3 regions of the Lactobacillus sp. VURO6/B1 (VP7) genome follow, and region 2 is predicted to be linked to each of the others. Evidence: predicted binding sites of a transcription regulator. Region 2 holds the regulator's gene; each other region holds the start of a gene.
The links. The regulator NrdR, encoded in region 2, represses ribonucleotide reductase genes. The targets are predictions, from matches to a motif close to ACACNATATATNGTGT.
Positions count from the first base shown of each region.

Region 1 (8,045 bases), on a different contig from region 2:
CACGTTGCAAATCTTGTAAAGGATCATGCAATTTTTGACATTTAGCAGACAAGTTGGCAATTACAACACCTAGATAAGAATCAAGTTCATCAATATCACCAACGGCAACAATTTGTAGGTCATATTTAGGTACCATTTTACCGGTAACCTGTTTGGTGAAACCTTGATCGCCCAACTTAGTATAGATTTTAATTGTCATAACAGCCTCCGTTTGTAATGATCAAGTGCAATGTTTAGTGGTTTGTATAAAATGGGATAAAATACTAAATCACCAACTGCATGATAAGTGTCAAAGACTAGACTGCCGGCCCAGTATGCTAAAAAGGCATTAAAACCGCCGAAAATAGACATACCGAAGTCGACAAAGCAGCCATATTCCCAGCCAAGAAAAACGGCGAGAATTAATTGTAAAGTAAAGTGCTTTTTAAGCGGTGTAAATTTACCTAGCAAAGCAACGGTTAAAACGCAACCGCCGTAAGCTAAAACCTGTGATACAGTCCAGATGCCAAAGCCTAAGTAAATGTTGGAGACGACCATGGTTAAAAGAGCTAAGGCAAAGCCAAAACCAAAACCAATATTTAAAGTCACAATCATTAAGATATCAGTCACTGGCTGGACATTAGGTACAGGTATAATCTTAAAAATTCTTAGTGCCACGCACATGGCAGTTAAAATGGCTAATAATGCTAACTTCTTGGTTGAATTACGTACCATAGCAAACTTTAAAAGCTAGTTTTTGCTAAAGTAAATTTAATCTTGTCTTTGTTTGCCAATTTTTGAATTGCGGCACCTTTTTGAGCAAACTTACCATTAATTCTGTAGGTCCAATAGATTTTTTTACTTGGTTTTTGGCTCTTGCCAGCAATAGAAGTAATAAAACCATTCGTACTCTTTACTTTCCAGCACTTTTTTAAACCACGCATTACTGTTGAGTGCTTAGGCAATTTAACAGTCTTCTTTTTATAAGTCTTGTTGTGTACTTTCAGAGTATAAGTGACTTTAATCTTGCTGCTGGCATCAACCTGCTGGACGTTTTGGGTTGTTTCATAACCTGCAAACGTAAAGGTAAAAATAGTGGCTATTCCGGTTAAAACAGATAATTTGCTTTTTTTCATATAAAAACTCCCAATCTATAAATTTTTTGTGCAAGCACTAAAATATTTCGTACTTAGTCGCTTGCACGGATTTTTTATTTCATTTTGGCTAAAGTAAACTTTACTTTATCGTTGCTTGCGACTTTTTGCTGGTTAGCACCTTTGGTAGCGTATTTTCCGTTAACGGTGTAAGTCCAGTATATTTTCTTTTTGGCATTTTGCTTTTTACCATCAATTGCAGTAATGAACCCTTTATTGCTGTCTACCTTCCAGGCCTTTTTCAAACCAGTCATAACAGTAGACTTTTTAGGCACTTTGACTGTCTTTTTTTCTGTATCTTTTTTCGTAGTTAAAACATAGCTAACAGAAATATTATTATTTGCTTTAGGTTTTTGCTGGGTCTGATTGTTCTGACAACCGGATAAAGTAAAGGCAAAAATGGCTGCAACACTAGCAATAATTGGTAACTTGCTTTTTTTCATGATTAAAATTTCGCCTACTTAAATTATTTAAATAATTTATTTAACAGGACATGCACCGGATTCACAGTCAGTTTGGTCAACTAACTCCAAGTCTTTTTGATCATCATTTTGCTCGGCAAAGACTTGAGCAACATCACCGGTAATCTGGGCTTTTCTTTCTTCGTATTTTTCTTTATCGATTGGTTCTTTTGGCGCTTGTTTGAGTGAACCGCCATAGTATGGCAACAGTGAAGTTGACTTAATTACATAACGGTATTGTTTAAAGAGTGACGTAATCTTGTCTCCTTCGTCGCTCTGGAAAGTAACGGTACAACTGACTGCATTATCTGACCAGTAAGTTTGCAGGAATGCTTGCGTTGCAAACTGTTCTTCAATTGAAACCGTGCCGGCTGAAGCAAAGTTCTTGCTGTCGGCGTGAGCAGCACGCAATGGAAACTCAACACATGTTGTGTTGGGTGAATAAATATCAGGTTCTGAGTAGTAACCACAGGCGTCCAGTGCTTTAAGCAGAGGATCAGAAGCTTGGAACCTGATTCTTTGAATGAGATAACCGGCATAGTGGAAGTGCATTCCCTCAGAAGCTCCAGCCAGTTTGGCAACAGTACCTGAAGGTTTAACAGTTGTGTGCTTGATTGATTCGTTGCATTTTAAAATCTTACTGTATTCTTTATCAGCATCGATGACGGCTTGGTAAGCATCAGTAACCATTTTAATTCCCTGAGGATCATAAATTGGCTTCTTAATCTTTGCACCAGTTTCTTCATCAATGCTGTCTTCAAAGCCGGTAACAACGCGGTGACCCAAGTCATTTAACAACCAGTCCTGGATACCTGACATTGAAACACCAATTCTCCTGTTCTTATAAATGATGTTACGGGAAATTTCCCAGTCATAGTCGCTAAAGGTTACACGTTTGGCGTAGCGAGTCGCTAATCTGAAAACGTCTTTCAGATCCCAATTTTCTTGTTCTGCAATATATGGAAATACTTCGAACAGGTTGCAAGGTTCACCGTTACCCAGGGAAATTTCTCCACAAGGGTTAGTACCTTCAACATCACCGTCAATATCTTTTTGATAACCGTCAATGATCCGGCCGTAATTACGAGATAAGTCAAGGTTAACTATTCCAGGCTCACCGTTTTCTCTGATGCCGTTAGCAATTGGTTCATATTCATCAAAGTTAGAATCAATTGCCACACTGTTATTTGAGGCCCAGCGGTGGTGGTAGAGTTTATCTTTATCCTGTTTCATAGCGATAAAGTCTTGATCAGTACTAGTGCCTAAAGCCAGTTCTGCTGATCTTCTTACGTTGCCGGCAACGACTGTTTTACCAATTAAGTTGCAAATGTCAGTACAATCAACAGAAGTTAAATTGCCGCCGACCCGGTTGTTAATAATGTTGTTAATATCGAAAAACATTTCCACTAACGGCATAGGACCAGAAGCTGTACCGCCAAAGCCGTGAATCTTAGCTCCGTAAGGACGAATTCTGCTGATGTCGAGTACCAGTTTGGTCTTATTTTCAGAATTGGTTTGGTTAAAGTGCACGTCGATTAAGCGAGCGTTAGCTAAAACCCAGCCTTCACGGGTATCGGGCAAATTATAATAAATATAATCTGATTTACCATCGTTTTGCTTGATCCATTCGTCTTTGTCCGTTGCACCCAGCTTAATTGAATCTGCGTATGAGGCACTCTTTTTGTTAATCACGACTGTCAAGTCAATTTTATTATCAACTGCAGGAATCTTTCTAATATTATCTTGGACAACAGAAAAGCCAACGCCGCCGCCTTTCATTGATTCGTCAAAAAGAAATGAAAAAGGCATTGAAACTGCTTCTTGATCTTGATTTAAATAATCTGGAACTATATGACTGTCACCGTATTTTTGCGGACGAATAGCTATGAACCAGCAATTATTCAAAGAGTCACCATTGCGCTTTTGGTAATCTGTACCAGAAACCCACAGATTACGACCAGAAGGCGTTGCGCCAAGGCCGTAAACCAGTTTAAATAAATCCTTAGCTTCGTTTGTTAATTCGTTGACTACTTCTGTCGAAGGAGAATCTTTAAGACGGGGATCCAAATTAATGTTGCCCTCGATTACGCGTTTAACCGTTTCGTCCCAATTTTCGGAACGATTTTTTTCAGGAAGCCATCTGGCATAGGTCCTTTTATAAGTAACCCAGCCAAGCTCTCCCCAATGGGGAGTGACATTTTGTTTCACTTGATCAATGTAACCCTGATCTAAGGTTATGCTCGTATTTTTCATATTCAAAGTTACTCCTTAAACTAGCAAATTGTTCCACAGACACATCATCTATGGCTACAATTAGAACTATACCACAATATCTTGTATTTTCTAGAGCAAAGTTTACTCTCAAACACAAGAGAAAAGCATTAAATGATGTGCGAGTAAGTTATAGAGGGTAATAAAAAAACATATAGAATTCAGAGCAACAAAAAAGCACAATAAGTTGAATCTAGTACTTATTATGCTTGAATATATCTTTATTTTTTTAAAGTAAAACTAATGCCTGACTGCTGCGAAGAAAAGGAAGATTAAGCCCAGAAAAATAATTGCAGGAATGAATAAGTGAATTAAGAAAAAGAAAGCAAGAGCACAAGCTAAAAGGAAAAATAGGATTTTGACAATCCCAATTCCCATTTTGACCAAAAGCCAAATGAGAAACAAAATCAATAATAATGTAAACATGCCCAATCACTCCTTTTGCTTAAATTAAGGGATATTATATCTTATTTTTTGAAATAGCAGTAGCAATGTAAACAAAATTTAAAAATAGTTAATTATGTTCTTTATCAGTGAAATATTGTTATAATGAATCTCCACACTAATTTTAGTGAATACGCATTATATTCTTAGGGATATTTGGAGAGGAAGAAATTGCTTGCGTTATAAACAAATAATTTTTGATGTTGATGATACTTTGATTGACTTTGCTGCCACGGAAAGTTTTGCATTGCATAGTCTCTTTAAAGCACATCACTGGCAGCTAACTGAAGAGATGCAACGTGATTACCATGCATATAATCAAGGACTGTGGCGTAAGCTGGAACAAGGCAAGATCAATTATGAGCAGCTGAGTAGAATGGCTTTTACCAATTTTATTAAAGAAAATTTGGGTATTACAGTTGATGGCTTAGCAATAATGAATGAATATCGCTCTTATTTTGGTGAGTCGTACAAGTTGCTGCCGGGAGTTACGGATACTTTGCGGTATGCCCGTAAACAAAATTATTGCTTGACGGTTTTAAGCAACGGTGAGACCTTTATGCAAAGGCATCGTTTACAATTAGCGGGAATTAAGGATTATTTTTCCTTAATTGTGACATCGCAAGAAGCTGGTTTTTCTAAGCCTGATACTCGGATTTTTGATTACTTTTTTGCTCACACCAATATTGGTCCTGAAGATACAGTCTTTTTTGGTGACGGACTGCAGTCAGACATATTAGGAGCAGAAAAATATGGTTTTGACAGCATTTGGTATAACCACCGCAGGCGCAAGAATAAGATGAACCTGCATCCGCTATATGAAGTAACCACTTATCCGCAATTTGTAACTTTACTAAAAAGCGACTTTCAAAAACAGCCGCAATAATTGCTATCTTTTGCTGTAGAAGTATAGTTCAGTTCGGTATAATAGTGGTGAGAGGTGAAAAATATGACTAGCAAAATTCAATCTTTAAATGACACTTATGAATTAAATAATGGCGTCAAAATCCCAGTTATCGGACTGGGAACTTGGCAAACTCCTGATGGTGAAGTTGCTCAAAAAACCGTTGAGGATGCGCTGAGTCTCGGTTATCGCTTAATTGATACTGCTGCTGCCTACGGCAATGAGGAAAGCATTGGCCGGGGCATTAAACGAAGTGGAGTTAACAGGCGTGACTTATTTGTGACGACTAAGTTGTGGAATGATCATCACGGTTACCAGAAAACTAAAGCAGCAATTGATGAAAGTTTAACTAAACTGGATTTAGATTATCTTGATTTGTACTTAATCCATTGGCCTAATCCGGCTCCGGTGCGTGATCACTGGGCTGAATTGAATGCGGAAAGCTGGCAGGCAATGGAAGAGGCAGTTCAAGCAGGAAAAATTCGCGCAATTGGCGTTTCTAACTTTAGGCGTAAGCACTTAGATGAACTTCTGAAAACTGCTAAGATTCGTCCTGCCGTTAATCAAATTTATCTTAACCCTAGTGATATGGAAGAAGACGTGACGGCTTATAATAAAGAACTTGGTATTCTGAGCGAAGCATATTCACCACTAGGTAGAGGTGGTTTGTTTGCTAATGACACGGTAGTTTCTATTGCGCAGCATTATGATAAGAGTCCAGCACAAGTTTTATTACGCTGGTCGTTGCAACATGGTTTCGTTCCACTACCAAAATCAGTTCATCGCGAGCGCCTTGAAGCTAATTTGCGGGTCTTTGACTTTACTATTACTGAGGCTGATATGGCAAAACTTGATGGTTTGCATGGAGCAGCTCAAGTAGCAAATGATCCAGACCAAACAGATTTTTAAAAGGTGCTTGTTGATGAAAATTGGCTTTATTGGAGCTGGTAAAATTGGCTCTGCAATTATTGAGGGCTTGTTGAATGCCCAAAATCCTAGTGAAGACATTTATGTTTTTGACGGTGGACGCCATCACACTGCGCAAAAAATGGCAGCTGAACGTCACTTAAGCTTGATTAATAATTATGAGGACTTTAATGCTTGTCAAGCAGTTATAGTAGCGGTAGGCGGATCTGCCACTGAAACAATCATCAAAAATTTAGGTCAAAAATATCACGGCATTATTCTGTCAACTGGCGGTGGCGATCTGATTCAAATTAATCAAAAGCTGCCAGCAGAAACTTCTTTTGGCAAAATAGTGCCCAATACACCGGTACAAATCGGTGCAGGTATTACAGTTGCCAGCTTTATACCTGATGAAAAGCCGGCAGTAATCACTACTGTCAAAAATATTTTTACCCAAATGGGAGCAGTTTACGTTGTACCTGAAAATTTGCTGGGCATATATGGTACTGTAGCCGGTTGCACGCCTGCCTATGTTGATTTAATGGTTGAAGCTCTCAGTGATGCCGCAGTACAGAATGGAGTTAACCGAGCCGAATCATACGAAATAATTAACCAGATGCTTTTAGGTACTAGTAAGTTGGCACTCATTAGTAAAAAATTGCCCGAAGAGTTAAAAGATGAAGTTACAACGCCGGGCGGTTCGACAATTAGAGGCGTAACTAAACTTGAAGAAGAAGGGTTTAGGAACGCGCTGATTCAGGCAATAAATGCTTCTGCTAATTAAAATAATCAATTAAAAAGACATCAGATAAATTTATCTGATGTCTTTTTTGACAATAAAGTGTATTTAAGAAGGGAAAATAAGTTTAGAGACTAAAACTCTTTGTCTAAATCAACTGGAGTATCAGCTTTTTCACCCTTAATTAGCTTCAAGTTGTTGTCGAAAGCCTTGATAACCATGTTACGAACAGCATGAGTAGTGTAAAAGGCTGTATGTGGAGTTACCAAAACATTTGGCCGTGCAATCAAGTCAGCTAAACGTTTGTCAGGAAAGTCCTTACAACTGAAGTCACTGTTGAAAATACCAACTTCATTTTCGTAAGTATCCATTACGAAGCCAAAAACTTTACCTGAGTCAAGACCACGAACAATTGCATCCGTATCAACTAATGGTCCACGGGAAACGTTGACAATAACAACGCCATCCTTCATCTTCTTAATTGAATCATCGTTAATCATGTGAACATTTTCTGGAGTATCAGGAACGTGAAGTGAAATAACGTCAGACTTAGCGTAAAGTTCATCTAAGTCATCAACGTAGTAACCCTTCTTTTCTAATTCTGGGTTCTTGAAGATATCGTAGGCAATAACCTTAGCGCCAAAGCCTTCCATAATTCTCATGAATACTTGACCAATATGACCAGTACCTACAACACCAACAGTTTGGTCACGTACTTCGCGACCAATTGTAGGTGCCCAGCGCAGATCATGCTTAGCAACTTTTTCGTCCATAACCTTGTCTTGGCGCAAAACTCTGGCAGCTTGAATAGCAGCGTGTTCAGCGATGGCATCTGGTGAGTATACCGGAACATTAGTGATCTTAAAGCCTAATTCCTTAGCTTTCTTTAGGTCAATATTGTCAATACCAACGTTACGGATTGACCAGTTGTGAATACCTAATTTGTCTAAAGCCTCAATAGTATCAGCCTTATAATCCAGTTGCTGGTAAGTTACAACACCATCAGCACCTTTAGCTAATTCAGCCGTTTCAGGGGTGAGAAGTTGATCAGTGAAATCAACATCAACATCCTTGTGAGCCTCTTTCCATTCATGAACATAAGGTTCTTCATCTTTACGAATGGCGTAAGCATAAATTTTAGTCATAAAATCTAACCTCCAAAGATTATTATTGTTGTCTCTTGTGCT
Region 1 covers NZ_JBVOWJ010000009.1:5,879-13,923, reverse strand. Annotated here, with positions in the region: gene ACZ2M0_RS06100 (cob(I)yrinic acid a,c-diamide adenosyltransferase) at 1-199, opposite strand, end outside; gene ACZ2M0_RS06095 (ECF transporter S component) at 196-714, opposite strand; gene ACZ2M0_RS06090 (DUF4430 domain-containing protein) at 723-1,115, opposite strand; gene ACZ2M0_RS06085 (DUF4430 domain-containing protein) at 1,190-1,576, opposite strand; gene nrdJ (ribonucleoside-triphosphate reductase, adenosylcobalamin-dependent) at 1,613-3,847, opposite strand; gene ACZ2M0_RS06075 (hypothetical protein) at 4,106-4,291, opposite strand; gene ACZ2M0_RS06070 (YjjG family noncanonical pyrimidine nucleotidase) at 4,485-5,195, shown strand; gene ACZ2M0_RS06065 (aldo/keto reductase) at 5,259-6,122, shown strand; gene ACZ2M0_RS06060 (pyrroline-5-carboxylate reductase family protein) at 6,136-6,903, shown strand; gene ACZ2M0_RS06055 (D-2-hydroxyacid dehydrogenase) at 6,993-8,003, opposite strand.
Region 1: the regulator NrdR is predicted to act here: its motif matches at 3,919-3,934, upstream of nrdJ (ribonucleoside-triphosphate reductase, adenosylcobalamin-dependent).

Region 2 (8,045 bases):
TCTTGACCAACATAGGTTAAGTTAAATCTTTCAGGCAGCATGAAGTCTAGTTGAATTGTGGACATTGTTTCATCTGCACCTAAAGCAGTCTTAGTTTGAATATCAAGTTTAGGGCCGTAAAAAGCAGCTTCACCTTCAGCTTCAACATAGTCAAGTCCCATGTCGTCCATTGCCTTTTTCAGCATTGACTGACTTCTTTCCCACATTTCATCATTTGCAAAATACTTTTTGGTATTCTTTGGATCACGATAGGAAAGTCTGAAGTAGTAATCAGTGATGTCAAAGTCTTTGTAAACATCTAAAATTAGAGTCAAGATTTTTGAGAATTCACTTTGAACTTGATCTAAAGTCACAAATGTATGACCGTCATTTAAAGTCATTTCTCGTACACGTTGCAGTCCTGACAGAGCACCAGATTTTTCATATCTGTGCATCATGCCCAATTCGGCAATTCGAATTGGGAGCTCGCGGTATGAGCGAATATGATGCTTGTAAATTTGAATGTGGGACGGACAATTCATTGGCCGCAATTCAAGCATTTCCCCGTCACCCATATCCATTGGTGGGAACATGTCATCACGATAGTGTGCCCAATGTCCAGAAGTCTTATAAGCATCAACGTTCATTAAAACTGGGGTATAAACGTGTTGGTATCCGTCAGCGACTTCCTTGTCGATAATGTATCGTTCAACAACGCGGCGAATTGTGGCACCTTTTGGCATCCAGTAAGGTAAACCTGCACCAACTTTGGGATCAACAAAGAATAAATCAAGATCACGACCAATTGTTCTGTGATCACGTTCTTTAATTTCTTCACGCCGTTTAATGTCTGCGTCTAAATCTGCTTTTTTAAAGAAGGCCGTACCGGAAATTCTTTGGAGCATCGGGTTAGAAGACTGACCTTTCCAGTAGGCACCGGCAACCGACAATAATTTAAATTGCTTAATTTTACCTGTGTTAGGCAGTAATGCGTTAAAGCCAAAGTCGATAAAGTCTCCCAGTTTGTATACTTGAACTTGGTCACCTTTTTCAGCTTTAAGCATTTCACTCTTATAAGGATCATCCTTAAAAAGATCAGAAAGCTCGTCTTTAGACATTAAGTTGGATTCAATCTTTTCTCCTGCTTTAATTGCTTTTTTGATTGCTTTTTCCAAGTCTGGTAATTCATTGACTTTTATTTGATTTTCTTTATCAGTATCAACGTAAAAACCTTCGTCGTCAGTTCCATGTTCACCAAAATGAATCTCAGGATAGGCTTTCTTAGCAACAGCTTCAAGAACAAATGCAACTGTATCACGCAGAATTGCTAAACCCTCTTCATCTCTGTCAGTAATAATTGCAACTTCTGCATTTTTATTCAACTTGTGATCTAAAGCAACAATTTGACCATTTACTTTTGCACCAAGAGCTGCTTTTCCTAAAGATGTACCAATACCATGTGCTAAATCAGATATTGAAACAGCTTCAGTAAAATCTTTTTTTGAGCCATCAGGCAAAGTAATCGAAAAACTCATTTTTTCCTCCAAAAATTAAATAAAATAAAAAATCCCAGTGCAATTAAGCACCGGGACGTTAATTAACGTGGTTCCACCCAAAATTTAGTTCAAAATATTGAACTATCTCGTTATAGATTGTTAACGGAATCTAACCCATTATCAAAATTTAGGTATGAATGAGTGGATTGCAAATACTAATGAAAGCTTTCAGAATAACGCTTTTCTCTCTGAACCGTCTTGCAACATGTTCATTCATTGGAGTTAATTATAACCCAATAAATTTTTAATGCAAGTATATTTTCATTAAAAAATTAAATTATTCTGCATCTTTTATAGCTTAGTGACGCCGATTAGGTCCAGAAATTACTATTTCCGTTGCTAAAGAATGTATTCTTTCCATTATTCTAGCAGCTTTTACTGGTTCAATTGAACTTTTAGTTTCCTTGAAATGGTCTTCCAAATCATTCATAGCAAAGTTAGATGAGAAAAAGGTTGGCAAAATATTGTCCATTCGTGCCTGCAAAATTACTGCTAAGACCTCGTCTCGCGACCATTGACTTAAATTTTCTGCACCTATATCATCCAGTATTAACAAGTCAGAACTAGCAATTTTTTGTACTTCAGTTTGTAAACTATTGTCATTAAAATGACTGGACAAACTGGCAATGAATGTTGGAACGTGCAGAAAAACAACATATTTTTCCATCGCAGCTACTTGATTTGCCAGTCCTGCTAAAATATGAGTTTTACCAATGCCAAAATTACCGGATAAATAAAGACCCTTTTGGTGGATATCTTGAGAATATTGATATAAAAAACGCTGAATAGCAGTCATTACCTCGGCTCTTTCTGGTGTCATTTCAATTTGACTTAAGCGCACATCATGCAAACCTTCGGGTAAGTTAATTAAACGCAAGTGCTTTTTAATATTAATTTCCTGGTCATGAATCAGTTTACTGTCTTCAGGAACAAATTTAAGACTAATGGCATTTTTATTCATTATCAAATCTGGATAATATCCTTTGGTTACAGGATCTTTTTTATGTTGACTCAGATAAAATTCATAGAGACTAGCTAAACTTTTATCAATTATACTGTCATTAAGTTGTGCTCGGTGCTGACTGATAAATTGTTGCACTTTCGGCTCAGCCAAAACTTTTTGCTTAATTTTAGCGGTACTCTCGTCTTCTGCTTTAGCTGTTTGTCCTTTAACCATAAATTTTTTAATGGGTTGCATTTATTTCACCTACTTCATGCCATTTTTGTCTTCAAAATTCTTGAAAAATTCTTTTAACTCCACACTTGAGACATCAGATTTTACTTTTGGCTTTTGTTTGTTCCAATCAGTGCCCTTTTCAACTGTTTTTCTGGGAGCGAACCGGTTATACCGCTTGCTTTGCCTTTGTTCTTGTGCCTTTTTTCTTTTGTCCATGTAATCCAAGGCCTCACTACCAGATTTAACACCGTGCTGCAACCAATCATGCAAAATTTTATTTGCTAAACGAAATGAAATATTGGGGCCACTTTTTAAACAAGCATATGTCAGAATATTAAGTAATTCCGCTGATATTCCCTTATCGTTATATAGGCTATCCAACACGTGATATTCACTAGCATCAACATAATCGTTTTTCTCAGTTTTTAAATGATATAAAAACTGTGCTGGAGTATCAGTCTGAGCTTTTTGCAATAATTTTTGTTCTTCCTGATTTAATTGGCCATTATTATCAAATTTGTCAGGTATTTTAGCCTTGTTTTGCAAATGCCTGCGAGTATCGCTACCATGAATGCTGTTAGCAATAGTTTGCTTGATTTCCCTCATATTTAAATGATAGTCACCATGCAAGCAAGGTATTGCCTCGTCAACAAATTCTTGTTCTGAAAGCCCATATATGCGCATAACTGCCCGAATAGCCTCTTTGTTCTGATCAATTTCGCTACCAGCTATTTGATAAATTTCAAATTGCTGTTTCATAAAATCCCAGTCAATCTTATCTTGATCATTGACAGTAGCATAATCGCTTGCAGAATAATTATTCTCTCGAGCTGCTTCCTTAACCTCAATTGAAGGATCTATTGCTTCTTGATCGGATAAATGGAAAACATCCATAAAGGAAGCAGAAATATTGGGTGCTTCCTTGATGCCACTTAATTCACTCCGATTTTGTTTAGTCTCTCTGGCAAACTCGTGACTTAATTTATTAAAAGCTGTTATACCAACTTTTTCTTTTAACAAACTTGCTAAAAGAGAAGTTGAAAAAAATTCACTGCTTGACGGAACATTTTTAAGGTCGAAACACAAAACATGACCCATAATTTGGTTGTCAAGCAGTTTCGTTTGAATCAAACCAACAGCTTCAAGCTTATGCAACGCACCAAATAATTTTTTTATATCACAATCTGTCTGTTCTTGAAGAGTATAGATTCCCTTAGCATCAGAAAGCATTGCCTGTGCATTATAATCTTCATTCAAACTTAAATAGACTGCCAAAGCAAGGGAGCTAATTAGCGGTTGATACAGTTTAATTAATATGCGCAAATCTTTAGGAAAAATATCCACCCGATTGGTAATGAAAAACGGCTGTTTGGGATCATTTGTCTCAAACATAATTAATTACCCTTTTCCCTTTTTGCAATCATATCTTCCATTGTTTTCATAAAGCTGGACATGTCTTTAAATTCACGATAGATGGAAGCAAAACGAATATAGGCAACATCATCAATTTTTGCCAGCTCATCCATTACCAGTTGACCAATCTTTTTCGAAGAAATCTCGCTAATCCCCTGTTGTCTAATTTTGTTTTCTACATGGTCAACTAGTTCTTCAAATTGTGTACTTGATATTGGCCGCTTTTGACCAGCTGCCATCACGCCATGCAAAATTTTTTTACGATTAAAAGGTTCACGAGTACCGTCATTCTTAATCACTAGTAAAGGAGTAGTTTCAACTCGTTCAAACGTGGTAAAACGAAAGCCGCAGTTTTCGCATTCACGCCGACGTCTAATTGCGCGATTTTCATCACTTGGACGTGAATCAATGACTTTTGATGCATTTTTATGACAATTAGGACATTCCATATAAGTCCTCCCCTTTTATTTCAAGAAGCAACTGTTCTAATTTGGATTTCAGATCTTGCTTTGTACCAGTATTATTAATCACAAAATCAGCTAATTTCTCTTTCTGGGACAAGGGCATCTGACTACGAATGCGCTTCAAAGCAGCACCTTTACTTAAATTATCCCTTAACATTAACCGCTTCATTTGCAGAGATTCAGGTATTGCAATTAATAAGGTAAAGTCGCAATATTTTTGACCATTTGCTTCAAACAAAACTGGTGCATCCACAACAACCAAAGAATTTTTGCTCGGGTTGTTTAGCGCAATTTTAGCCTGTATTTCTTGAAAAATCAACGGATGGGTAATTCTATTTAAGGTCTTAAGCTGTTTTTCATCATCAAAAACTATCTGTCCTAACGCTGAACGATTAATAGTTTGGTCCGACTTAAGTATGCTCTTTCCAAACTGCTTTAATACTAGTTCATAACCTTTTTCGCCATTATTTAAGATATCGTGAGCAATTTGATCGCAGTCTATAACCGGTATTTGTTTTTCTCTAAAAAAAACATCCGCAGTGCTTTTACCACTGGCTATTCCACCGGTTAAGCCTAAAATTTTTGTCATTTATAAATCACCTGACACTTAGGACAAAATGTCGTACCTCGTCCATTTACTTTAATTTTCTCAAGAGGCGTACCACACCGTACACATGGCTCACCTTTATGACCATAAACCTGCAACATTTTTTGAAAACCACCTGTCTTACCGTTTGCATCCAGGTAAGTATGAACCGTAGTACCTCTTTCAGCAATTGCCAATTCTATTAACGAATTAATATTATCGTGCAATTGTGCCACTTTTTTTGTCGGAATGGTATTGGCTTGACTTAACGGGTGAATTTTTGTTTCCCACAAAACCTCATCAACATAGATATTGCCCAGGCCTGCAACAATAGATTGGTCAAGAAGTGTGTTTTTAATATTTTTCTTTTTGCGGGCTAAACCAGTTTGTAAATAAGAAACAGTAAAAGCTGCTGAGTTGGGTTCAGCACCTAATTTGCCAATACCAGTTTTTTCTTTTTCGGTTCCCGTTTTAATCAGCTGCATGCGCCCGAACTTACGCACATCATTGTAGCGCAAAGCAGAATTATCGCTAAAAATGATCTGCACGTGGTCGTGTTTATCCTTTTTTGTATTTATTTTGACTAAACGATATTTACCTTCCATGCGTAAATGCGACACAATGGTTAAATTGTCACTGAGACGAATAAGCAAATATTTAGCATAACGATCAATTGTTACTATTTTCTTACCTGCCAATTGTCTGGCAAATTCTTTTGCATCGCCAGTTATTATTTTAGGATACCATACAGTTACTTCTTTGATTGTTTTCCCTTTGATAAGAGGAAGAAGAGTCCGCCTGACTGTTTCAACTTCCGGCATTTCGGGCATTAAAATTACTCCTTACTTAGCATCGAACCAGTTATGACCATATCCAGAGTCAGCTACAAGAGGTATATCAAGTCTCACAGCGGATTGCATAACTTCCGGTACAATTTTTTTAATTGTTTCTAATTCATCCTTTGGTACATCAAAAATCAATTCATCATGCACCTGAACCACCATTTTAGTCTTTAAATGCAATTCATCCAACTTTTTCTGCATGTTGATCATCGCAATCTTGATAATATCTGCAGCAGAACCTTGAATTGGCGAATTAATGGCTGTTCTTTCGGCAAATGAACGGACGTTATAATTTTTGGCATGAATATCAGGCAAATAACGTCTTCTATGCATAATTGTTTCGGCATAACCTTTTTCACGGGCTACTTGTACTGCTTTATCCATATAATCTTTAATTTGCGGATATTGCTCAAAGTAATTATCAATAAATTCCTTAGCTTTTTTACGGCTAATATTAAGGTTTTTAGATAGGCCATAATCAGAAATGCCATAAACTATACCGAAATTAACAGCTTTAGCTCTGCGCCGCATTAACGGAGTCACTTCATCGGTTGATTTGAGATGAAAAATGCGCATTGCAGTATGAGCGTGGATGTCATAACCTGTTCTGAAAGCTTCCTGCATCTGTTCATCACCGGAAACTTGTGCCAAGACTCGCAATTCAATTTGAGAATAATCACATGAGAAAATATAACCGTCTGGTTCACTAGGCACAAAAGCTTTTCTAATTTGCTTTCCTTCTTCCGTTCTGGTAGGGATATTTTGTAAGTTAGGGTCAACTGAGGACAAGCGACCAGTAGCGGTCAAGGTTTGTAAATACCTGGTGTGAACCCGACCATCTTTTTGGATAACATCTAGCAAGCCATTGACATAGGTAGATTGGATTTTAGCAATCTGTCGGTAAGTCAAGATTTGTTCAATAATAGGATTCTCATCCTTTAACTGGTTTAAAACATCAACAGAAGTTGAATAGCCAGTCTTGGTCTTTTTAATTGGCTTCAAGCCCATCTTTTCAAACAAAATATGACCTAATTGTTTAGGTGAATTAATATTAAATTCTTCACCGGCCTCATCATAAATTTGTTGTTCCATTTTTTTAAGGTCAACAGCAAACTCATCTTGCAGCTGCGTTAAAGTATCAGCTTGGACTTTGATACCATTAATTTCCATGACAGATAAAACTCTTGCAACCGGTATTTCAATGTTAGCATAAAGATCATCCTGCTCGTGCTCTTTTAGTTTAGCTAGCAGAGTATCTTTTAAGTTCTCGATTGCAGCTATTTTGCCGGCCAAATGGTTAAACAACACCTGATCGTCCTCTGGAATATGGACGCTTTTACCTTTGCCGTATACATCATAATCGCTTTTAACTGAATTATCACCGTACATCCGGCATATCTCGCCCATATCATCCGAATTATTTTCGTTATTGATTAAATATGAAGCAAGTAGCATATCATAATCAATGCTGCGGGCCTGAATGCCCAATCGATTCAAACCTACAGTTGTCCGTTTTAGGTCAAACACATTTTTAGAAATTTTATCACTCTCAAGTAAGTTCTTAAGTTTATTTTCCTTCAAGAGCTCAACGTTGCGGCTAACATATATTTTCTGATCAATTTTTAAAGCAAAGCCAACAAACTCGGCTAAATGATAGTTAGCACCAAGCATCCCTAAATAAAAAGTAATAGTTTGTCCACCAGTAACAGCAAAATTATTGATATCATTTTCTTTAAGCTCAGTAAAGTCAACAACTTTAGCATTTGCCTTTTCAGACTGATCTTGTGGTTGACTTTCTCCATCCGAATTTAGTTCACTCAAAAATTTACGGAAATTCATCTTTTCATAAAATCTACGCAATTTCTGATAGTCAATAGGATTCCTTTTAACATCATCAATTCCAATGGTTAAAGGAGCATGACGATCAATTGTGGCCAATTTTTTGCCTAAAAGAGCCTTATCTTTATCATTAATCAAATTTTCCTTCATTTTAGAAGGTTTCATTTCACCTATATGATCATAAAGATT
Region 2 covers NZ_JBVOWJ010000012.1:46,374-54,418, forward strand. Annotated here, with positions in the region: gene thrS (threonine--tRNA ligase) at 1-1,514, opposite strand, end outside; gene dnaI (primosomal protein DnaI) at 1,834-2,733, opposite strand; gene ACZ2M0_RS07820 (DnaD domain protein) at 2,743-4,104, opposite strand; gene nrdR (transcriptional regulator NrdR) at 4,107-4,574, opposite strand; gene coaE (dephospho-CoA kinase) at 4,561-5,178, opposite strand; gene mutM (DNA-formamidopyrimidine glycosylase) at 5,175-6,005, opposite strand; gene polA (DNA polymerase I) at 6,018-8,045, opposite strand, start outside.

Region 3 (8,045 bases), on a different contig from region 2:
GCATTGACCGTATCTGCAAAAAACACTATGCCCCTAATCTAAAAGATTAGGGTTTCACAGCTTATTTAATTGGTTGATAAAAGAAGTATTATTCTATCATCCCAATTCTATTACTTGATCAAACTGCTTTTTAATTTCAGGTCGCAAGTGATGGGAAATATAGACTAAAGTGACGTTGTCCAAATCAAGCAGACTTTGTTCAATTTTCTGGCCATCTTTTTCATCTATTGCTGAAGTAATTTCATCGGCTAAGATAACTTGCGGATTACCCAGCAATTGCCGTGCCAGTGCAATTCGTTGCTTTTGTCCACCCGAAATGTTGTTACCGGCGTGTTTTAAAACAGTGTCAAGACCGTTGGCACTGTCAGCAACAAACTCTTCGAGACCAGCGCGCGTAATTACAGCATTAACTTCTTTGTCAGTTGTCTTCCGATCTAAAGTGATGTTATAGCGTAGACTGCCGTCAAAAATATAGGCAGACTGGTCAATGTAAGCAATCTGCTTGTGCAGCGAACTAAAATTAAGTTCGTTGTATTCATCATTATCCCAAGTAAGTGAACCTTGGTAATCTGTTAACAAACCACCGATTAATTTTACCAGGGTTGACTTGCCACAACCAGACGGACCAACAATGGCCACGCGTTCGCCTCGTTTAATGCTGCCGACAACATTTGTTAAAATAGGTCTGTCATTATTGGGATAGCTGAATGAAAGATTGCTAAATGCAATTTGCTGGGTCAAAGGAGCAACATCCTTGTCCCCTGTCTTCTTCTGCACATTAGCTAGTTTATTATATTTGTCAAAAATAGGCTGAACTGCCCGAATTGAAGTTAGATCAATACTGATTTCTGTCAAGCTGCCAAAGACATTCCCAGACATTGAACCAACAATTAAAATAGCACCAATTGGAATCTGATTGTGAAAGGCCAGATATCCGGATTCAACAGTTAAAATAGTTTGAGCAGATACACTAATCAGGTTAATCAGTGCATTAGAAAAGGACATTTCCGTAATGTAATTAACCCGAGCCTGTCCAGTCTTATCTGATGCCGCAAGAACTATTTTATTGAGCAATTTTTGCTGACCAAGTGTGAGCAGATTGACAAAACCCTCAAGAACATCAGTTATTTTTGCCGTTAATACTTCATTTTGCCTGCTTTGTTTTTGCGACAACTCTTCCAACTTTTTCTTAAAAAGACGGGGAAATAAAATCATAACAACAGCAAAAACCAAAGTGGTTACAAATAAGAGTGGATGGTAAGAAAACAGGATGACACTGGCAATAATGCCTAAGAGTGCACTGCTAAATGTTTGCTCTAAACTGAAAAAGCCATCTTGATTAATTTGGTTAATATCGTTAGTAAACCAAGAAACATAGTCAGCTTCCGTGTGTTTGTTGAAGTCTTCATACTCTTGACGACCAATTATATGGGCCAATGCGTTCCTAATGGAATTATCGACAGCCTTGATGATTACAGCGGAATACCGTGAACTACAAAAAAAGAAAATCAGAAAAAAGCCCCAACTTAGCAAGTTTAAACCTGTATCAATCATAAAGCCCTTTAAATTATGCTGAGTCAAAGCAGTAAGTGCATTACCTTTAAAAATGCTGGCAGCAGTTTGTGCCAAATTCCGCCCGAAATAGAAAATGGCCAGAATGACATACATACCTGAATTACGTTTAACGTAAGTCCAAAGCGAAAATTTTGTTAGAGAATTTTCCATTATCTATCTCCTAATTAAATGCCTGTTTTAAAAGCTAATACTAAAATGAATTTGGCTTAATAAATAAGATATATTTGCATTACTTCTTCAAAAAGTTCGTCACTGCTACTCACAGTACGAGTCGTACTATCTAAAGATAAAAATCTTTTCAAGATATCAGTTATGCGCTCTTATTTCCGTGATTTACTAATAATTTTATAATTTACTTGCTATCTTATATCTTTTTTAACATTAAAACAATTTATTTTTAATTTTTATTCTTAGAATTTTTCCCATCGCAACAGTATATAAATATCAACTGCAACTTTTTCGAGCCTTTAAAAAACAAAATAATTCGTTCTATAATTGCAAAATCGCTTATCATACTTAATGCAATCAAAACGAGCAATTATTGACTACTTTATTTATCACAGAATCGAAAGAATCAAAGTACAGCATAAAGGGCTTAACACCGAATAATATCGGCATCAATCCTCTGCCAAATAATTAATTAAGATTTATCAGTCAGATTTTTTGGTTTCACGTGTAACATCTAATTTTGGCATTAAATTATTTACTTGAATACTTAATTTTTTATTCTGTATTATACAAAATTACTTGACTTTTTGATTAAAATTTTAATTTACTTTTTGCTTGTATACCACTATATCTCGTATTAAACTAAATAAGAATCTATATATTGTATTTATGAAAGAACGTGATCCAAGTTATTGTTTTAAGTGGGCCAATTGGAGCCGGTAAATCCAGTTTAACTAGTATTTTAGCTGAGCACTTAGGTACACAAGCTTTTTACGAGGGAGTAGATAATAATCCTGTTCTTCCTTTATATTACCAAGACATGAAACGCTATACTTTTTTGCTTAATATCTATCTGCTTAACCATCGTTTAGCACAAATCAACCAGGCAATCCGAGAGAAAAACAGTGTTTCAGACCGTTCGATTTATGAAGACGCACTCTTTTTCAAAATGAATGCAGATAGTAAAGTGGCAGACCCTACTGAATTTAAAATATATGATAGTTTGCTAGAAAATATGATGGAAGACACGCCGGGCAATCCTAGCAAAAAACCCGATTTACTAATCTACATTCATGTTTCCCTGAATACTATGCTTAAACGCATTAAAAAACGTGGACGTTCATTTGAACAAATCAGTACTGATCCTAGTTTAAAAGACTACTATGCCAGGTTAATTAAGTATTATGAACCATGGTATGAAAATTATGATGCATCTCCTAAGATTAAAATCGACGGGGATAAATACGATTTTATCTGCGATGAAGATGCCAAAAAAGAAGTTTTACGTCAGATTGATGACAAATTGCACGCAATAGGCAATTTAGAATAGAGAAGGAACGTGATGACAGTTATTGTTTTAAGCGGGCCAATTGGAGCCGGTAAATCCAGTTTAACCAGTATATTAGCTAAGTATTTAGGAACCAAACCATTTTATGAGAGTGTCGATAACAATCCTGTTCTGCCACTTTTTTATGCCGATCCTAAAAAGTATGCATTCTTACTTCAGGTATTTTTCCTAAATACTCGTTTTCGTAGTATCAAGGATGCATTAACTGATGATAATAACGTTCTTGATCGTTCAATTTATGAAGATGCCCTTTTCTTCCAAATGAATGCAGACATTGGTCGGGCTACCAAAGAAGAAGTTGATACATATTATGAACTGCTCAATAATATGATGGGCGAACTTAAGCACATGCCAAAGAAAAATCCTGATCTTCTGGTTCATATTAAGGTTTCATATGACACTATGATTAAAAGGATTCAAAAACGTGGTCGACCATACGAACAGCTGAGTTATGACGCGACGCTGGAAGATTATTATAAGAGACTTTTGCGTTACTACAAACCCTGGTATGAAAAATACGATTACTCTCCTAAAATGGAAATAGATGGTGACAAGCTAGACTTCATGACTGATGACCATGCTAGAGAAGTTGTACTTGATCAAATCGTTGCCAAGCTAAAAGAAATGGGTAAATTACCTAACTCTTGGGATAAACCAACAGATATTCAAATTGAGCAACCATAAACCATTTTAAAGAGCCATTAGCTACAGCTAGTGGCTTTTTTCATGTAATGTTTATCAAAATTAACTATCAGCAAGTTACAAATTTCCATATTGTTTAAATAAAATTTCGAAAACTATGTTATGATTAAAACATATATTTTTTCACATATTTTTTTAATCAATTTATATAATTTAGCTAGTATCAAAAGAGTTGCCCTATTAGCCTCTCTAATCAAATTAATTTCAGTAAAAAGGAGAAAAAATGAACTATATCCTTTCAATTATGCCCTCTTTAATTTCAGGTGCAAAGATGACATTAATTTTATTCTTTTGGACTTTGATTGTTTCTATTCCCTTGGGAATTATAGTCAGCCTAGGCTTGCTTTCGCATTTTAAGCCCTTAAGATTAATCTTAAAATTTTACATTTGGATTATGCGGGGTACTCCTCTTCTGCTGCAATTAATTTTTATTTTCTATGGTTTGCCTATAGTCGGCATCATTTTTGAGCGCTATGATGCAGCACTTTTCGCCTTTATTTTAAACTATACGGCATATTTTGCTGAGATATTCCGTGGTGGCTTTCAATCAATCCCTGTAGGTCAATACGAAAGTGCTCGCGTTTTAAGATTAAATTACTGGCAAACACTGACCCATATTATTATTCCTCAGGTCAGCAAAATAGTTATACCTTCAATTGGCAATGAAGTGATCAACTTAGTTAAAGATACTTCTTTAGTCTATGTAATTGGGTTGGGTGAACTCTTACGTGCTGGCAATGTTGCTACAGCAAGAGATGTAACGCTAATTCCTTTAGTGATAGTCGGTATAATATATCTATTAATGACAGGTATCGCATCATTTTTGCTGAAAAAAATTGAACACAATTTTGCAAAGTGGAAGTAAATTAGGGGAAATAATACTATGCTAGAACTTAAAAACATTACTAAAAAATTTGGCTCTCGTACGATTTTAAACAAGTTAAACTTAACTATTCCTGACAGACAAATTTTAGCCATTGTAGGACCATCTGGAGCAGGCAAAACTACTTTGTTGCGCTGCTTAAGTGGTTTAGAAAAAATTGATTCCGGTGATTTTTTGTGGGATGGGCAAAAGTTTGATCCGGCCGCTCCTGATAGTAAAAGTCATATTATCGGAGTCGTTTTTCAAAGCTATGAACTTTTTCCCAATTTAACTGTAATCGAAAATATTACCTTGGCACCAACACTAGTTTTAAAAGAAAGTGCAGATCAAGCACAAACCCGTGCGCGAAAGTTACTTGGACAACTAGATTTAACGGGTAAAGAACAGCTCTATCCCTATCAGCTTTCTGGAGGTCAGCAACAAAGAGTAGCTATTGTACGTGCTCTAGCAATGGAACCCCATATTCTATGTTATGACGAACCCACTTCTGCTTTAGATCCTGCTTTAAGAACAAAAGTCGGAGAAATAATTTTAAAGCTTAAAAATAATAACAACATGACGCAAATTATTGTCACTCATGACATGGAATTTGCCAGCCAAGTGGCCGATCAGGTATTCAAAGTAAAAGCATTAGATGATAAGAAGGTAATATAAGTGAAAACAAAGCGCCTCTTAACCCTCATAATAACGCTCATCTGTACTTTATTTATCTCTGCCTGCAGTGGCATATCAGTTAATAGAAAAGCTAACGCAGTTGACAACTGGTCTCATATCAAGCAACGTGGCTACGTTACAGTTGGTGTAGATGATACTTTTGTGCCCATGGACTTTAGGCAAAAAAATGGTCAGTTAATTGGTTACGACGTTGATCTCGCAAATGCTGTTTTTAAACAATATGGTATTAACGTCAGTTTTCAAACAATTGACTGGTCCATGAATACTACCGAATTAAAAAACGGCACAATTGACCTTATATGGAATGGTTTTAGCAAAAATCCCGAGCGTGAAGCTAAGGTAAGTTTTAGTAAGACTTACCTATATACTTCTCAAGTATTAGTAAGTCTTAAAAAGAACAAAATTAATGCCATTGCCGCAATGAAAAATAAGACTTTGGGCGTTCAAACCGGCTCTTCCGGCTATAATGACGTAATGATATATCCGAAAGTTTTTAAAAATCATATTAAAAATCAAGACCCGATTCTCTATGATTCCTTCACTAATGCATTTATAGACCTAAATGCAGGCCGTATCCAAGGTTTGCTGATAGACAGCACATATGCGAATTATTATATTTCTCGGCAAAAACACCCGGAAAATTTTACCGAAATTGACAGTCCATTCCCTAAAGAAGAATTTGGCGTAGGCATGAGAAAAAGCGACTTAACAATGCATAAGAAGATTAATTACGCCTTAGAAAAGCTGGCAAAAAATGGCACTTTAACAAAGATTAATCACAAATGGTTTGGCAACAAAGCCGACTCTCCTTTACTTCAAACTAAAAAAGATTAATTTAAATTGTCAAGTATTGCAGCTATTCCATCGTGATTGTTATCTAAAGTAGTTTTAAATTTCTTTTTTAAATCTTGCGGTGCATTCCCCATTATTACAGGATGGCCAACTGATTGAAGCATTTTTTCATCATTATAATTATCCCCAAAAGCCCAGCACTTTTTTAGTTCTATACCAAAGGCCTGGGCTATTACTTTTGCTCCTTGACCTTTAGAAACTCGTTTAACAACGACCTCTAATAGATTTGCAGCAGATTTTACTATATAGAGTTCTGGATAAAGCAGCCTTAGTTCTTTTTGAGTAGCATCTAATAGGCTTGGCGTTCCCATGAGCAAAATTTTATGTACATTTTTGAGTTGCTCTATTTCAGTAATCGAGCTAGGTTGAGCTTTAAATTTAACAATTTTCTCCTCATTTTCAACCAAACCATTATTATTACCTGGGAAATAATACCAGTTGTCGTTACTATAGACATTCCACACAACGCCATTATTTTTACGTTCGATATAAGAACATATTTTGGCAGCTTTTGAAGAAGACATAAAATGCGAATCAAGGATATGACCCATTTCATCTAAAACCAAAGCACCATTGTAGGCTACCATTGGACATGATTTGGTAATTTCTCCCACAACCGACATAATTGCTTTAGGCATACGTGCAGAAACTGGTACAAACACATTGCCTTTAATAATTTGTTTACGAATAGCAAGTTTAGTCTTCGGTGTTACTTCTTGCTTTGAGTTAATTAATGTGCCATCTATATCCGAAAAAATTAGTATTCCCATTTTTTCTCCTAACAGTATGCATAATCTACTACTGACCTATGTTCATTTTACCGATTAAAGCATTAGTTGGTCAATTCTTAGCCGAATGTACTTAGTTAAAAATTATAGTTATTCTATGGCTTTTTCGCTAATATAATTCGGGTTTACATTGTTTTAAATGAATGATAAACTATTGTAGGCGTTGATTTTGATATAAAACGCGAACAATAATTTTGGGAGAGGTTAGATGAACTTTATAAAGAGTTATTTTCAACTCGATAAATATAAAACCAGTGTTAAAATCGAATTTCTAGCTGGATTAACAACTTTTATCAGTATGTCATACATTTTATTCGTTAATCCTAGTGTTCTGGGAGCCAGTGGCATGAATAAAGGTGCAGTTTTTACAGCCACTGCTTTAGCTAGTGCTCTGGGTACCGCAATTATGGGAATTGTTGCCAATTACCCTATTGGAGAAGCTCCTGCCCTGGGTATCAATGCGTTTTTTGCTTATACAGTTTGCATAGGCATGCATGTTTCATGGGAAACAGCCTTAGCTGCTGTTTTCGTAGCATCTATCATCTTTATTTTAATTACTATGTTTAAGCTACGAGAGATGATAATTAACGCCATTCCTTCCGATCTAAAATTTGCCATTTCTTCCGGAATTGGTTTGTTCATCGCTTTCTTGGGAATGCAAGATGGTGGCTTGATCGTAGCAAATAAATCAACTTTAGTTGGTTTAGGATCACTTCATGATCCAGCTGTTTGGATTACTATCTTTGGCTTAATTGTTACCGTTATTTTAATGATCTTAAATGTACCAGGTGCTATCTTTATTGGAATGGTTTTAGCAGCCATTTTTGGTGTAATCACAGGGCAAATTTCTTTACCAACTAAAATAATTTCTGTTGCACCAAGTATCGCTCCATCATTTGGTCAAGCAATTTTTCATGTTAAAGACATCAATACTTTACAAATGTGGGTTGTTGTTCTTACTTTTCTTTTAGTAACATTCTTTGATACTGCAGGTACTTTAATTGGCTTAGCCCAACAAGCCGGTTTTATGAAAGACAATAAGATGCCCCGGGTA
Region 3 covers NZ_JBVOWJ010000009.1:100,466-108,510, reverse strand. Annotated here, with positions in the region: gene ACZ2M0_RS06515 (ABC transporter ATP-binding protein) at 97-1,725, opposite strand; gene ACZ2M0_RS06510 (deoxynucleoside kinase) at 2,423-3,073, shown strand; gene ACZ2M0_RS06505 (deoxynucleoside kinase) at 3,086-3,775, shown strand; gene ACZ2M0_RS06500 (amino acid ABC transporter permease) at 4,017-4,658, shown strand; gene ACZ2M0_RS06495 (amino acid ABC transporter ATP-binding protein) at 4,677-5,330, shown strand; gene ACZ2M0_RS06490 (amino acid ABC transporter substrate-binding protein) at 5,331-6,185, shown strand; gene ACZ2M0_RS06485 (Cof-type HAD-IIB family hydrolase) at 6,182-6,973, opposite strand; gene ACZ2M0_RS06480 (NCS2 family permease) at 7,200-8,045, shown strand, end outside.
Region 3: the regulator NrdR is predicted to act here: its motif matches at 2,366-2,381, upstream of ACZ2M0_RS06510 (deoxynucleoside kinase).